One region of the Stenotrophomonas acidaminiphila genome, then DNA from elsewhere that is predicted to be linked to it. Evidence: predicted binding sites of a transcription regulator. Region 1 holds the regulator's gene; the other holds the start of a gene.

Region 1 (7,307 bases):
ACCGCGCTGACCGTGGCGGTGCGCAACGCGCTGGGCCGGTTCATCGTGCAGGAGATCGCCGGCATGTCGCCGGAACTGCCGGTGTTCACCCTGAACCCGCAACTGGAACGGGTCTTGCAGGAATCCACGCAGGGCAACGGTGCCGCGCTGGAACCCGGTCTCGCCGAGCGCCTCCACCAGAGTCTTGCCGAATGTGTCGGCAAGCAGGAGGCGCGGAACGAGCCGGCCGTGGTGCTGGTACCGGGCCCGGTCCGCGCCGCCCTCGCGCGGATGGTCCGCCACAGCGTCCCCTCGCTGTCGGTGCTGGCCTACAGCGAGGTACCGGAAGACAAGCGCCTGAAGCTGGTCGGCACGATCAGCTGAGGACAGCCTGGAAACCGGCGGCGGCGCAGGACGACGTCAAAGAACGGACACCTAGCCGGCCACCGCCACACACGAAGGACGAGGAGCACGCACCGCCATGCACGACACCGCCAACGCCACTGCTCCCGCGTCGCACCCGCACACGAATTCCCGGTACTCCAGCATGAAGATCAAACGTTTCGTCGCCGCCGACATGCGCACCGCCATGAACCTGGTGCGCAAGGAACATGGCCCCGACGCCGTCATCCTGTCCAATCGCCGGATCGAGGAAGGCGTCGAGATCGTGGCGGCCGCCCACTACGACGAAAGCGTCGTGCAGCGCGCCCTGGAAGCCGCCCGCCCGGCACCGCCGCCGGCGCCCAAGCCGCGCAGCGCCGCCGAGGCGATCATCGCCGCGGTGACCCGCCGCAAGACCCCGGAACCGGAACCGGTGGTGGCCACCGCCTCGGCCGTTGCCGCCCTCGCCCGCTCGGCGGTCGGCGCCACCGGCCGCTCCATCGACAGCAGCGTCGAGCTGGCCCCGGGCAGCCGCTTTTCCTCGCTGCTCAAGCCGCAGCCCGCCCACGCCCCTGCCCCCGCCGTCGCACGCCAGCCCGCGCTGCCGGAACAGATCTTCGCGACCTTCCCGGCGGTGCCGGACGATACGCCGGTAGTGCCGGCATTCCGCCCGGAGGGCTTCGCCGTCGCCGCACCGGCAGTGGCGCCCGCCGCCGGCAACCGCGCCCACTTCGCGATCGATCCGCCACCGGAGGCACCGGCCCGGCAGGTGGCCGCGGCGGCCACACGGATCGAGGCGGCCATCGTCCCGCCCGCCATGCCGGATGCCGTCGCACCGGCACTGCCGGCCGAACCGGCAGCGCCCGTCGCCTCCCCGGCCGCAGCCACCGTCAATGTTCCGGCGCCGGCCGTGGACACCGCCGTCGCCGCGCCCGTGCTGAGCGTGGTGGCCGCGGCGCCGCGCGACGACCGCCAGCTGGCCGAGCTGCGCCAGGAAGTGGCCGGCATGCGCCAGCTGATCGAGCGCGAAATGAACCGCTTCACCGACGAACGCCTGCGCGGCAGCCCGGTGCGCGCCAACGCCCTGGACCTGATGGACGAGTACGGCTTCGACGCCGGCCTGGCCCGCGACGTGGCGGTACAGATGCCGGCCGATATCGACCCGGCACGCGCCCGCGGGCTGATGCTGGGGCTGATCTCCAAGAAACTGCCGATCGCCCCGGTCGACCCGATCGAGGCCGGCGGGGTCATCGCCCTGGTCGGCCCGACCGGCGCCGGCAAGACCACCACCATCGCAAAGCTGGCCTCGCGCTTCGCCGAAGCCCACGCCGCCCGCGACGTGGCCCTGGTCACCACCGACACCCAGCGCATCGGCGCCCGCGAGCAGCTGTACGGCTTCGGCCGCCAGCTCGGCATCGCCGTGCACGAAGCCAGCAGCGGCACCAACCTCAACCAGCTGCTGGAGCGCCTGGCCGACTACAAGCTGGTGCTGATCGACACCGCCGGACTGGGCCAGCGCGACCGCGCCCTGACCGCGCAGCTGCAGTGGCTGCGCGCCGCCGGCCAGATCCGCACCCTGCTGGTGCTGCCGGCCAACACCAGCTTCCAGGACATGGACGAGGTGGTGCGCCGCTTCGGCGCGGCCAACCCGCAGGGCCTGGTACTGACCAAGCTGGACGAGACCGGCCGCTTCGGCTCGGCCCTTTCGGTGGCCGTGGACCATCGCCTGCCGATCACCTGGGTGACCGACGGACAGGACGTGCCGGAAGACCTGCACCGCGCCTCGGCGGCCAATCTGGTGCTTCGCCTTGAAGATTTGCGCCGCGCGGCCGATATGCCCTGCAACCCGGAGTTGAACCATGCCGTCGCGTGAGTACGCCAAGCTGACCAATGCCTTCCCGCTGTCGGCCACCCGCCGCCAGCCCGCGGGCCCCGTGCGCACCATCGCGGTGACCGGCGGCAAGGGCGGCGTGGGCAAGACCAACGTCTCGGCCAACCTGGCCGTGGCGCTGGCCGGCATGGGCAAGCGCACGCTGCTGCTGGACGCCGACCTCGGCCTGGCCAACATCGACGTCATCCTCGGCCTGCAGCCCAAGCACACCCTGGCCGACCTGGTCGCCGGGCGCTGCACGCTGGAGGACGTCATCATCGAAGGCCCCGACGGCCTGCTGGTGGTGCCGGCCGCGTCCGGCCGCCGGCACATGGCCGAACTGCAGCCGGCCGAGCACGTCGGCCTGGTCAACGTGTTCTCCGAGCTGGAACGCGACCTGGACGTGATGATCATCGACACCGCCGCCGGCATCACCGACAGCGTGTTGACCTTCTGCCAGGCCGCGCAGGACACCGTGGTGGTGGTCTGCGACGAGCCGGCCTCGATCACCGACGCCTACGCGCTGATCAAGGTGCTCTCGCGCGAGCGCGGGGTCGACCGGATCCAGGTCGTGGCCAACATGGCCCGCGACCCCAACGAAGGCCGCATGCTGTACGAGAAGCTGGTGCGGGTGTGCGAGAAGTTCCTGACCGACGTCTCGCTCAACTACCTGGGCTGCGTGCCGCAGGACGACTGGCTGCGCCTGTCGGTGCAGCGCCAGCAGCCGGTGGTCAAGCTGTACCCGTCGGCGCCGGCGGCGCTGGCGCTGCAGGAGATCGCCCGCCGCACCGCCCGCTGGCAGGCGCCGACCGAGCCGCGCGGCGGCGTCGAGTTCTTCCTGGAGCGCATCATCCAGCGCGGGGTGGCGACATGAACCCGGCCGCCCATTACCGCGAAGTCCAGCGCGCCAGCGCCAACGACTGCATCGCCCGCCATTCGGACCTGGTGCGGCGCATCGCCCACCACCTGGCGGCGCGCCTGCCGGCCAGCGTCGAGATCGACGACCTGATCCAGGCCGGCATGATGGGCCTGATCGAAGCCTCGCGCAGCTACGACGCCGAACAGGGCGCCTCGTTCGAGACCTACGCCTCGATCCGCATCCGCGGCTCGATGATCGACGAGATCCGCCGTGGCGACTGGGTGCCGCGCTCGGTGCATCGCCGCGCCCGCGATGCCGCCGCCACCATCCGCCGCATCGAACAGAGCACCGGCCGCGCCGCCAGCGCGACCGAGGTGGCGCAGGCCATGGACATGCCGCTGCCCGAGTACATGCGGCTGATCGAGGACGCCGCGCGCGGCCAGGTGCTGAGCCTGGAATCGCGGATCGAGGACCAGGGCGAGCTGGACACGCCGGCCACCGGCGGCCCGACCCCGCAGCAGGTGCTCGAGCGCAGCCAGTTCGGCGAGGAACTGGGCAAGGCCATCGGCCAGCTGCCCGAGCGCGAACAGCTGGTGCTGTCGCTGTACTACGAGCAGGAGCTGAACCTGAAGGAGATCGGCGCGGTGCTCGGGGTCAGCGAGTCGCGCGTGTGCCAGATCCACGGCCAGGCCATGCTGCGGCTGCGTGGCCGGCTGAAGATTTTCGAGGCGGCCGACGCCGGCCTCGTCGAACCATGAAGAGGAACACCTTTTGAACAAGAACATGCGGATCCTGATCGTCGACGACTTCTCGACCATGCGGCGCATCGTCAAGAACCTGCTGGGCGACCTGGGCTTCACCAACACCGCCGAAGCCGAGGACGGGCATGCCGCGCTGGCGCTGTTGAACAGCCAGCCGTTCGATTTCGTGATCACCGACTGGAACATGCCGGTGATGACCGGCATCGAACTGCTCAAGGCGATCCGCGCCGATGCCAGGCTCAAGACCCTGCCGGTGCTGATGGTCACCGCCGAGGCCAAGCGCGAGCAGATCATCGAGGCCGCGCAGTGCGGCGTGAACGGCTACATCATCAAGCCGTTCACCGCGCAGACCCTGGAAGAGAAGCTGGGCAAGATCTTCGAGCGGCTGGCAGCGAGCGCCTGATGACCATGTCCAGCGGAACTCCGAGCGAGAAATCGGTCCTGGTGCAGCACCTGCAGGACGCGCTGGCAGCGCTGGAAGGCGGCGACGAGAACGGCTGGCGCCGTGAAATCGACGCGCTGGCCGCGCTGCGCACGCAGCCGATGATGGCCGGGCTGGGGCGCCTTGCGCGCGAGCTGGGCCAGGCCCTGGGCGAGCTGCCGACGGTCCCCACCGAGGCCGGCGAGCTGGACGATGCCTGCGCGCGCCTGGACCACGTGGTGGAGATGACCGAAAAAGCGACCCACCGCACCCTGGACCTGGCCGAGCAGTGCCGCGAGCTGGTCAGCGGGCTGCGCGAGGGCAGCGTGCCGGCGATCGAACACGAGCAGGCGCTGGAGCGCATCCGCCACAACCTCACCGAGATCGCCCTGACCCAGAGCTACCAGGACCTGACCGGCCAGATCATCCGCCGCGTGGTCGGCATCGTGCGCCGCGTGCACGAGGGTTTCGGCGCGCTCGGCCTGCCGCCACCGGAAGACGAGGCGCGCGGTCGCGGCCTCGCCGGCCCGGCGCTGGAAGGCATCGACCGCCACGCCGTCAGCCAGAACGACGCCGACGACCTGCTCTCCAACCTGGGGCTGTGATGCCATGAGCGCCTTCGCCGACGACATCGCCGCCGATTTCATCATCGAGGCCCAGGAAATCCTGGATCGCCTCGGCGAACAGCTGGTCGCCCTGGAGCAGTCGCCCCAGGACAACGACCAGCTCAACGCGGTGTTCCGCGGCTTCCACACGCTCAAGGGCGGCGCCGGCTTCCTCGGCATCAACGCCATGGTCGAGCTGTGCCACGCCGCCGAGGAAACCCTGGGCATGGCGCGCTCGGGCAAGGCGGTACTGCAGGCGCACCACTTCGACGCCGCGCAGCAGTCGCTGGACTGGCTGCAGGCGATGCTCGACGCGGTGTCGGCCGGCACCGATCCGCAGCACGCGCCGCCGTCGCTGATCGCGCTGTTCGACGTCGATGCGACCCCGGCCCCCGCGGCGCCGGTCGCGGCGGCCGCGCCGGTCGCGGCGCCGGCCGGCGACCTGATCACCGAAGACGAATTCGAGAACCTGCTCGACCAGCTGCACGGCGGCGCCGCTCCCGGCACCCGCCCGGCAGCGGCCAGCACCGCGCCAGCCGCCAGCCGCACGGGCGGCGACCTGATCACCGAGGACGAGTTCGAGAGCCTGCTCGACCAGCTGCATGGCGGCGCCGCCCCCGGCACCCGCCCCGTCGCGGCCACCGCCCGCCCGGCCGCACCGGCCCGGGGCGGCGACGACCTGATCAGCGAGGACGAATTCGAGGCCCTGCTCGACACCCTGCATGCCGGCGCCGCTCCCGGCGCCCGTACACTGCCGGCCGCCGCAGCCGCCGTGCCCCCGGCACCGGCTCCGGCCGCCCCGGCACGCGCGGCCCCCCCGGTACCGGCCGCGGCCAAGGCTGCGGTCGAGCCGGAACAGACCGTGCGCGTGGACACCAAGCGCCTGGATGCCATCGTCAACCTGATCGGCGAACTGGTGCTCTCGCGCAACCGGCTCAAGACCCTGCGCGCACGGCTGAAGGACGAAGAACTCGACCGGGCCGTGTCCACCCTGGACATCGCCACCGCGCGCCTGCAGTCGGCGGTGATGCGCACCCGCATGCAGCCGGTCGGCAAGGTGTTCTCGCGCTTTCCCAAGGTCGCCCGCGACGTCGCCCGCAGCCTGAAGAAGGAAGTGGACCTGGAACTGATCGGCGCCGAGACCGAACTCGACCGCAACCTGGTCGAGGCGCTGGCCGATCCGCTGGTGCACCTGGTCCGCAACGCCATCGACCATGGCGTGGAAATGCCCGACCTGCGCGAAGCGCAGGGCAAGCCGCGCATGGGCCGGGTGCGGCTGTCGGCGCAGCAGGAAGGCGACTACGTCAGCATCGAGGTGCAGGACGACGGCGCCGGCATCGATCCCGAGCGGCTGCGCGCCAAGGCCCGCGAGAAGGGCCTGCTGGACCCGGAGGCGGCGGCACGGCTGAGCAGCGAGGAATGCCTGCACCTGGTGTTCCTGCCCGGCTTCTCGACCAAGCAGCAGGTCACCGATATTTCCGGCCGCGGCGTCGGCATGGACGTGGTGCAGTCGCGCATCCGCGAACTGAGCGGGCAGATCCAGATCCAGTCGGAACTGGGCCGCGGCAGCCGCTTCCTGATCCGCGTGCCGCTGACCCTGGCGATCCTGCCGACCCTGCTGGTGCAGGCCGGCGAGGACATCTACGCGCTGCCGCTGGCACGGGTGATGGAAGTGCTGCACGCACCGCGCACCTCGCTGGGCTGGTTCGACGGCCGCGCCGTGCTTGATCGCAAGTCGCACACGCTGGCGCTGGTGGACCTGCGCCAGTGGCTGGACGTGGAACCGGCGCAGTCGACCCTGCTCACCATCGTGGTGCTGCAGATCGGCGAGGCCCGCTTCGGCCTGGTCGTGGACCAGGTGCGCGGCCGCGAGGAAGTGGTGATCAAGCCGCTGCCCAAGGCGCTGCGCGGGCTGAAGGGCTATGCCGGCGCCACCCTGATCGGCGACGGCCGCATGGCGCTGATCCTGGACGTGGACGGGCTGCGCAGCCAGGAGTAAGCCCGCCGGTCGCGCCGGTAGCGGCGCATGACCGCCGCAGCCCGCGGCCACACCCGCCCGCCGCGCCCGCGGCCGCCCCCCCACCCGTTCAAGTACCCCGCGCACGCGCCGATATTCGTTAAATGGACAGACTCAGCATCATCGGACTCTTCCTCGCACTGGCCTCGCTGGTGGGTGGCAGCATACTCAAGGGAGCCGGCCTGTCCTCGCTGTGGTCGCCGGCGGCATTCGTCATCGTCATCGTCGGCACCGTGGCGGCGATCCTGCTGCACACTTCGCCGGCGATCTTCCGCCACGCCTTCAGGATCGTGCGCTGGGTGGTGCAGCCGCCGGCCAGCGACCGCCAGGCACTGATCCGGCAGATCGTGGAGTGGAGCAACATCGCCCGCCGCCAGGGCCTGCTCGGGCTGGAGCCGCAGGTGGAAATGCAGG
Region 2 (7,307 bases), 1.8 Mb from region 1:
CGGCGCGCGCCGCTTCCACCGCCGCATTGAGCGCCAGCAGGTTGGTCTGGAACGACAGGCTGTCCACCGTGGCGACGATTTCGCGGATGTGGCGCGAGGACGCGCGCAGCCGCTCCATGCCCGACACCGCGGCGGCGGTGGCTTCGCGCCCGCGCTCGGCGGCGATGCTGGCGGCCTCGGAGACCTCGGCGCTGTGGCGCGCGCTGTCGGCATTCTCGCGCGCCTCCCCGGCCACCGAGCGCACGCGTTGCAACGCGTCGTGCACGTCATCGACCTGCTGCTGGACCTGGGCGGACAGTTCGCGGGTGCCGCCGGCCATGTCGGCCACCGCCGCCTGCACGCTGCCGGCCGACTGCTGGATGCTGGAGACGATAGCGCCGACCTGGCGCATCGCCACTTCCAGCCCCTGCCGCAGCCGCGCGTAGATGCCGCCGCGATCCTCGCGCATGCGCGCGCTCAGGTCGCCGCGGGCGAAGTGGCCGATCACGCGCGTGGCGTCGCCGACCTGCGACTGCACGCTGTCCAGCAGCGCGTTGATGCGCCCGCCCAGCTCCAGCACGAAACCCTGCTTGTCGGCCAGTTCGATGCGGCCTTCCAGGTCGCCGCCGGCGGCAGCGGCGACCACCGCCGCGACCTCGTTGGCGATCACCCGCTCCAGGCGGCGGTCCTGCCATTCCATCACCATTCCCAGCACCCGCTCCTGCTCGAGTACCGGGCTGGCGCGCAGCCAGAACCCGGTGTTGCCCAGCTCCACCTCGGCGTCGATGGTGCCGCCGCCGTCGCGCACCCGGGCCAGCACCGCGGCCACGTCGGGGCCGAGCGTGGCCACCGCGGCGCCGGTTCCGGCCGGCATCTCGACGCCGGCCCGTGCGAAGGTCAGCCGCAGGGCATCGTTGGCGTAGACCACGCAGCCCTCGCCATCGGTCACCAGCACCGCGGCGCGCGCCACGTCCAGCGCCCGGCGCACGCGCTGGTTGGCGAGCGCGGCGATGCGCTCGCTGGCGATGCGTTCGCGCAGGCGCGCCTGCATCTGCATCAGTGCGGTGGCGAGGCGGCCGATCTCGTCGTGCCGGTTGCGCACCACCAGGGTGCCATCCAGGTGGTCGTCGGCGATCGCCCCGGCGAAGGCCGCGGCCGCGGCCAGCGGGCGGTCGATGGCGCGCAGCAGCAGCACCAGCAGCGTCACCAGCAGCACGCCCACGATCAGCACGGTGGCGGCGAAGGCGGCGTTCATCCAGCTGCGCGCGGCAGCCTGCCCGGCCTGTTGCCGCTGCAGCGCGCTGCGCTGGTCGCGCTGCAGGCGCAGGATCACCGGGTCCACCTGCGCGGCATGCTCGTCCAGCGCCTGGGTCTCGCTGTCGACGCCGAAGCGCGCCGCCGCATAGGACAGGAACGCGCCCTGGTAGCGCTGCATCGCCTCGCGCACCTGCGCGCGCACCGGCTCCGGCATGCGTGCGCGCTGCAGCAGCAGTTCGAACGGCATCGCCTCGGCCCCCAGTTCGTCGGCGTACTTCTGTTCGCGGCGCGCGATGAAGTCCTTTTCGTAGCGGCGCATGCTCAGCATCGATACCTGCAGCTCCGGCTCGCGGTAATCGCCGATCAGGTTCTCCACGGTATGCACCGCCGCGCGCAGCTCGCCCTGCATGCCGCTGTCGGCATCGTGGCCGAGCTCGCCGATGCGCTCGTCCAGCAGGCGCGCCGATTCCAGGTAGGCCTGCAGCGCGGCAGCCAGCGCGGGCGGCCACGGCTCGGCGCCGGGCACCGGCGCCAATGCCTGGCCCAGCTGCGCACGCGCCTTGCCGAAAGCCTGCCCGGCGGTGGTCGAAAACGACATGGCATACTCGGCCTGCGCGCGCCGGGTCTCGGCGAAGGCCCGGGCCAGGCGCTCCAGCCGCGCCGCGTCCTGCTGGTAGCGTTGCAGCCGCTGGTCGGCGGCGCGGGTGCCGGCGCTGAGCCAGGCATAGGCCGAGCCGATGACGGCCAGGCCGACCACCAGCGCCAGCAGGCTCAGCCGCAGCTTCTGGGCGATTCCAAGCGGGAACTTCATTGCACGACTCCGGGCGTGGGGACGCCTCTGGATCGGCCGCCGGCGCACAACCTTTAGGACGTTTCGCGAGCGGGGGGCGTGCCGGTCGCCGCGCGCGGCGCAATGAAGCCAGCGGGTGATGACAGCTGCATGTCAGCCCCGCCCACGCCCGTCCCCGCCTGCACGGCGACGGCCGCGACGGCGTGCTAGAATCCGCGCTCCCTTGGGGAGTAGCCTGCTTCCAGCGTCTGGAAGCGCACGCGTCAACACACTCGACCATTGCGTCGTGGCGCGTGCGACCGGTTCCACGGTTGGCGAGACCAACGGCATGCGAGCGCAACGTCAGGTCGGGCGCGCCGCGTGCCGTCCGTGTCCGCCCGGCCAGGAAAACCCGATGTCCCCTCTGTCCATCCTTCTCATCGGCTTCGCCATGTCCACCGATGCCTTCGCCGCCGCGATCGGCAAGGGTGCGGCGATGCGCCGGCCGCGCCTGCCCGACGCGCTGCGCGCCGGCCTGATCTTCGGCGTGATCGAAGCCATCACCCCGCTGCTCGGCTGGCTGCTGGGCCGCGCCACCTCGCAGTACGTCGAAGCGTTCGACCACTGGATCGCGTTCGTGCTGCTCGGCGCGCTGGGCGTGCACATGATCGTCGCCGGGCTGCGCCCGGATGCCGAAGAGGAAACCCAGGAACCCGGCGACAACCGCCACCACCGCTTCTGGACGCTGGCCGCCACCGGCCTGGCCACCAGCATCGACGCGGCGGCGATCGGCGTGAGCCTGGCCTTCCTGGACGTGCACATCGGCGTGGTGGCGCTGGTCATCGGCCTGTGCACGCTGGTCATGGTGACCCTGGGCATCATGCTCGGCCGCGTGCTCGGGGCGCTGGTCGGCAAGCGCGCGGAGATCGTCGGCGGCGTGATCCTGATCGTCATCGGCGCCAGCATCCTGTACGAGCACCTGCACGGCGCGGCCTGAGCGCAGGACCGCGGCGGCGGCCGGGCACGCCGGCGGCATCGCCCCGCCGGCAGGTCCGTCAGCGCGCCGGCCTCAGCGCAGCGCGGTCAGGAAGGCGCGCAGCGAGGCCGGCTTCACCGGCTTGGTCAGCACCCGGTAGCCGCGCTCGCGCGCCAGCCGCTTCAGCTCGTCGCGGCCATCGGCGGTGAGCAGCGCGCCGGGCAGCGGGCGGCCGGCGGCCCCGCGCAGCGCGACCAGCGCGTCGAGCCCGTCCATGCGGTCGTGCAGGTGGTAGTCCACCAGCATCACGTCGGGCCGCTCGGCGATCTTCTCCAGCGCCATGTCCACGGTACTGGCCGCGATCACCTGCACCTTCCAGCGGCCAAGCAGCGCGCGCATGCCGTCGAGGATCTCCTGGTCGTTGTCCACGCACAGCACGCGCAGGCCGGCCAGCGCCTCGTCGCCGCCGAACGCCGGCATGGCGCGCGGCGGCGGCGCCACCGCAGGCGTCGGCACGCGCGGCAGGGTGATGGAGAACATGCTGCCGCGGCCGGGTTGGCTGCGTGCATCCAGGCCATGGCCGAGCAGCCGCGAGATGCGCTGGCAGATCGACAGGCCCAGGCCCAGGCCCTGTTCGCCCCAGTCGAACGGCTGCTGGTAGCGGTGGAACTCGTTGAAGATCTGCTGCATGTGGTGCTCGGGGATACCGGGACCGGTATCCCACACCTGCAGCTCGACCTGGCCACCACGCACCCGCAGCGCCAGTACGATGCGCCCGCTGCGGGTGTAGCGCAGCGCGTTGGCCATGAAGTTCTGCAGCACCCGGCGCAGCAGGCGGCGGTCGCTGCGCACCCACGCCTGGCGCGCGAACACGTGCAGGCGCAGCCCCCGCCCGGCCGCCACCGGGGTGTATTGCGCGGCCAGTTCGCGCACCAGCACCGCGGCATCGAAATCGGTGACGGTCGGACGCAGGCCGCCGGCATCCAGCCGCGACACGTCGAGCAGGCCGTCGAGCAGCTCTTCGGCCGCACGCAGCGAGGCGTCCACGCGTTCGGCCAGGTGGCGCTGCTCGTCGCCTTCCTGCAGGCCGTCGCGCAGCGCCGAGGCGAACAGGCGCGCGGCGTTGAGCGGCTGCAGCACGTCATGGCTGATGGCGGCCAGGAAGCGGGTCTTGGACTGCTGCGCCGCCTCGGCCGCCTGCGAGCGCTCGGCCACCCGCTGCTCCAGGGTCTCGTTGGCCTCCAGCAGCGCCTGCTCGGCGCGCTTGAAGTCGCTGATGTCGTTGTAGCTGGTGACGTAACCGCCGCCGGGCAGGGCCTGGCCGCGCAGCTCGATCACCTTGCCGTCGGCGCCGGTACGCTCGAACACGTGCGGCGTGCCGGCGCGCATGTGGCCGATGCGCCGGTTGATCTGCATCTCGATGTCGCCTTCGCCCAGCTCGCCGCGCTCGGCGTTGTAGCGGATCAGGTCGGCGACCGGGCGGCCGACGTAAAGCATGCCATCGGGATAGCCGAACATCTGCTGGTAGCGGCGGTTCCACGCGGTCAGGCGCATGTCCGGATCGACCACGCTGACCCCGGCGCTGATGTTCTCCAGCGTGGTGGACAGGATCTCGCGGTTGAAACGCAGCTCCTGCCCGGCCTCGTCCAGCACCGCCACCACTTCGCCCAGGTCCATGCCCGAACCGCGCAGCAGGCTGGTCAGCAGCAGGCGCGCCGAGGCGGCGCCGATGGACGCGGCCAGCAGGCGCTCGGTGAACTGCACCCAGGCGCGGTCGGCGGCGGCGGCCGGCTGGAACTCGCGCTGCAGCGCCTGCGCCTGTTCGACGAAAGCGCGCCGCGCGCGCACGTCGCCGACCACGCGCGTGGCCAGCGCCAGCAGGTCGCGCACCTTGACGTGCGCCGGCCAGTCGCCGGCCACCGCCGGGCGCCGCGCGTACGGCTCCAGGAACGGCGCCACGCGCAGCCGTTCGGCCACCCCCGGGCGCCAGCGCATCGACACCAGCAGCATGGTGGCGGTGTTGAGCAGCAGCGACCAGAACGTGCCATGGGTCAGCGGGTCCCAGCCACGCAGGCCGAACAGCTGTTCGGGCCGCAGCCAGCCGATGCCGAACGGGCCGCGCTCGACCAGCCCCACGTCCAGCCAGCCGCCATGGCAGAGCGCCGGCAGCAGCAGCGTGTAGATCCACAACGCGAAGCCCACCGCCATGCCGGTGCCGACGCCGCGGCGGCTCGCGCCGCGCCAGTACAGGCCGCCGATCAGGCCGGGGGCGAACTGCGCCACCGCGGCGAACGCCATCAGCCCGTAGGTCGCGAGCATGGTGTCGTTGTTGCTGCCGCGGTAGTAGCCGTACGCCACCAGCGCCAGCAGCAGGATCGCCAGGCGGCGGATCCACAACACGCGCGAGGCGACGTCGGCGGCCTCGCGGTGGTCGCCGCTGCGGCGCAGCAGCAGCGGCATCACCAGATCGTTGCTGATCATGGTCGCCAGCGCGATCGAGGAGACGATCACCATGCCGGTCGCCGCGGAGAAGCCACCGACGTAGGCGACCAGCGCCAGCGCGGTGTTGCCGCTGCTCATCGGCAGCGCCAGCACCAGCGCGTCGTCGACCACGCCGCCGCCGCCGAGCAGGGCGTTGCCGGCCACCGCGATCGGCACGATCATCAGCGAGATCAGGACCAGATAGCCGCCGAACAGCCAGCGCGCGCGGCGCACGTCGCCGACGTCGCCGCATTCCACCACCGCCACGTGGAACTGGCGCGGCAGGCAGATCAGCGCCAGGAAGCTGAGCAGGGTCTGCGAGACGAAGCCCACCGGCGGCGTGCCCTCGAACAGGGTGCGTGCCGACGCCACCACCGCGGTGCCGCGGTCGGACAGCCAGACGTAGGCGAACACCCCGACCGCCACCATCGCCAGCAGCTTGATCATCGATTCCAGGGCGATGGCCAGCATCATGCCGTGGTGGTGCTCGGTGGCGTCCACCTGGCGGGTGCCGAACAACGTGGCGAACAGGGCCATCAGCAGCGCCACGTACAGCGCCGGATCGGTGAGCACGCCGCCGCCGCCGCTGTCGCCGGTGAGCACCTGCAGGCTCATCGCCACCGCCTTGTACTGCAGCGCCAGGTACGGCACCACGCCGATCAGCGCGATCACCGCCACCAGCGCGGCCAGCCGCCGCGAGCGACCGTAGCGGGAGGAAATGAAATCGGCGATGGAGACCACGTTCTCGCTGCGCGCGATCAGCGCCAGCCGTTCGATGATGCGCCAGCCGAACAGCAGCAGCAGCAGCGGCCCCAGGTAGATCGGCAGGTAACCGATGCCGTAGCGCACCGCGGTGCCGACCGCGCCGTAGAAGGTCCACGACGAGCAGTACACCGCCAGCGCCAGGCTGTAGATCACCGGCCGCAGCCACGGCCGGTCCGGGTACATCGGCCGATGGTCGCCCCACCACGCCACGCCGAACAGCAGCGCGGCATAGCCGAGCGAAACCAGCAGCAGGATCCAGCTTGAGACCAAGGACGCGTTTCCGGACGGGCCGTGCCGCAGTGTAGCCGCTGCACGGCCCGCACCGTGGCGGCCGTGCGGCGCGGCTCAGCAGGGGATCGTTTCGCCGCCCCCGGCCGGCGCCGCCGGCTCGACGGACAACGCCCGCGCCGGCAGGTACAGATGGAACCGGGTGCCTTCGCCCGGCGCGCTGTCCACTTCGATGCGGCCGTCGGCCGCGGCGATCAGGTTGACCGCCACCGCCAGGCCCAGGCCGGTGCCCTGGCCGCTGGGCTTGGTGGTGAAGAACGGCTCCATGCAGCGCAGCCGCACCTCCTCGCTCATGCCATGGCCGCTGTCGCTCACTTCGATCCGCAGTTCGTTGCCCGGCTCCGGGCAGGACAACGCCAGCCGGAAGGTGCCGCCGTCGGGCATGGCCTGCCGCGCATTGGCGGCCAGGCTCAACAGCACCAGCTCCAGCTGCGCCGGGTCGAAATGGATCTGGCACTGCACCTGGCCGGTGTCCAGCTCGAACACCATGCGCGTGTCGAACAGCTGGCGCAGCATCGGCTCCATCGCGGCGATGGTCGGCGCCGCGTCCAGCAGCTGCGGCCGCGCCACGTCCTGGCGGCTGAAATCCAGCAGCCGGCGGGTGACCGCGCCGGCGCGCCGTGCCGCCGACTCCACGCCCTGCAGCGCCGCCTTCAGCTCCGCCGGATCGTCGCTGCGACGGCCCTTGCCGGCATATCCCATGATCAGCGCCAGCAGATGGTTGAAATCGTGCGCTACGCCGCTGGCCAGCCGGCCGACGTTCTCGATCTTCAGCGCGTGCACCAGCTGCTC

What was found. Region 1 encodes FliA, which starts transcription of late flagellar genes. Its sites were predicted from a motif close to TAAAGTTTNNCNNNCNNNGGCCGATAA; they were not measured.
Region 2: the regulator FliA is predicted to act here: its motif matches at 2,077-2,103, upstream of F0P95_RS03105 (methyl-accepting chemotaxis protein).

Annotation. Positions count from the first base shown of each region.
Region 1 is NZ_CP043567.1:2,680,884-2,688,190, forward strand. It holds gene flhA (flagellar biosynthesis protein FlhA) at 1-363, shown strand, start outside; gene flhF (flagellar biosynthesis GTPase FlhF) at 527-2,233, shown strand; gene F0P95_RS12265 (MinD/ParA family protein) at 2,220-3,104, shown strand; gene F0P95_RS12270 (RNA polymerase sigma factor FliA) at 3,101-3,847, shown strand; gene cheY (chemotaxis response regulator CheY) at 3,861-4,253, shown strand; gene F0P95_RS12280 (protein phosphatase CheZ) at 4,253-4,876, shown strand; gene F0P95_RS12285 (chemotaxis protein CheA) at 4,881-6,875, shown strand; gene F0P95_RS12290 (flagellar motor protein) at 6,998-7,307, shown strand, end outside.
Region 2 is NZ_CP043567.1:637,226-644,532, forward strand. It holds gene F0P95_RS03105 (methyl-accepting chemotaxis protein) at 1-2,047, opposite strand, end outside; yybP-ykoY riboswitch at 2,250-2,412, shown strand; gene F0P95_RS03110 (manganese efflux pump MntP) at 2,421-3,002, shown strand; gene F0P95_RS03115 (hybrid sensor histidine kinase/response regulator) at 3,075-6,497, opposite strand; gene F0P95_RS03120 (sensor histidine kinase) at 6,573-7,307, opposite strand, start outside.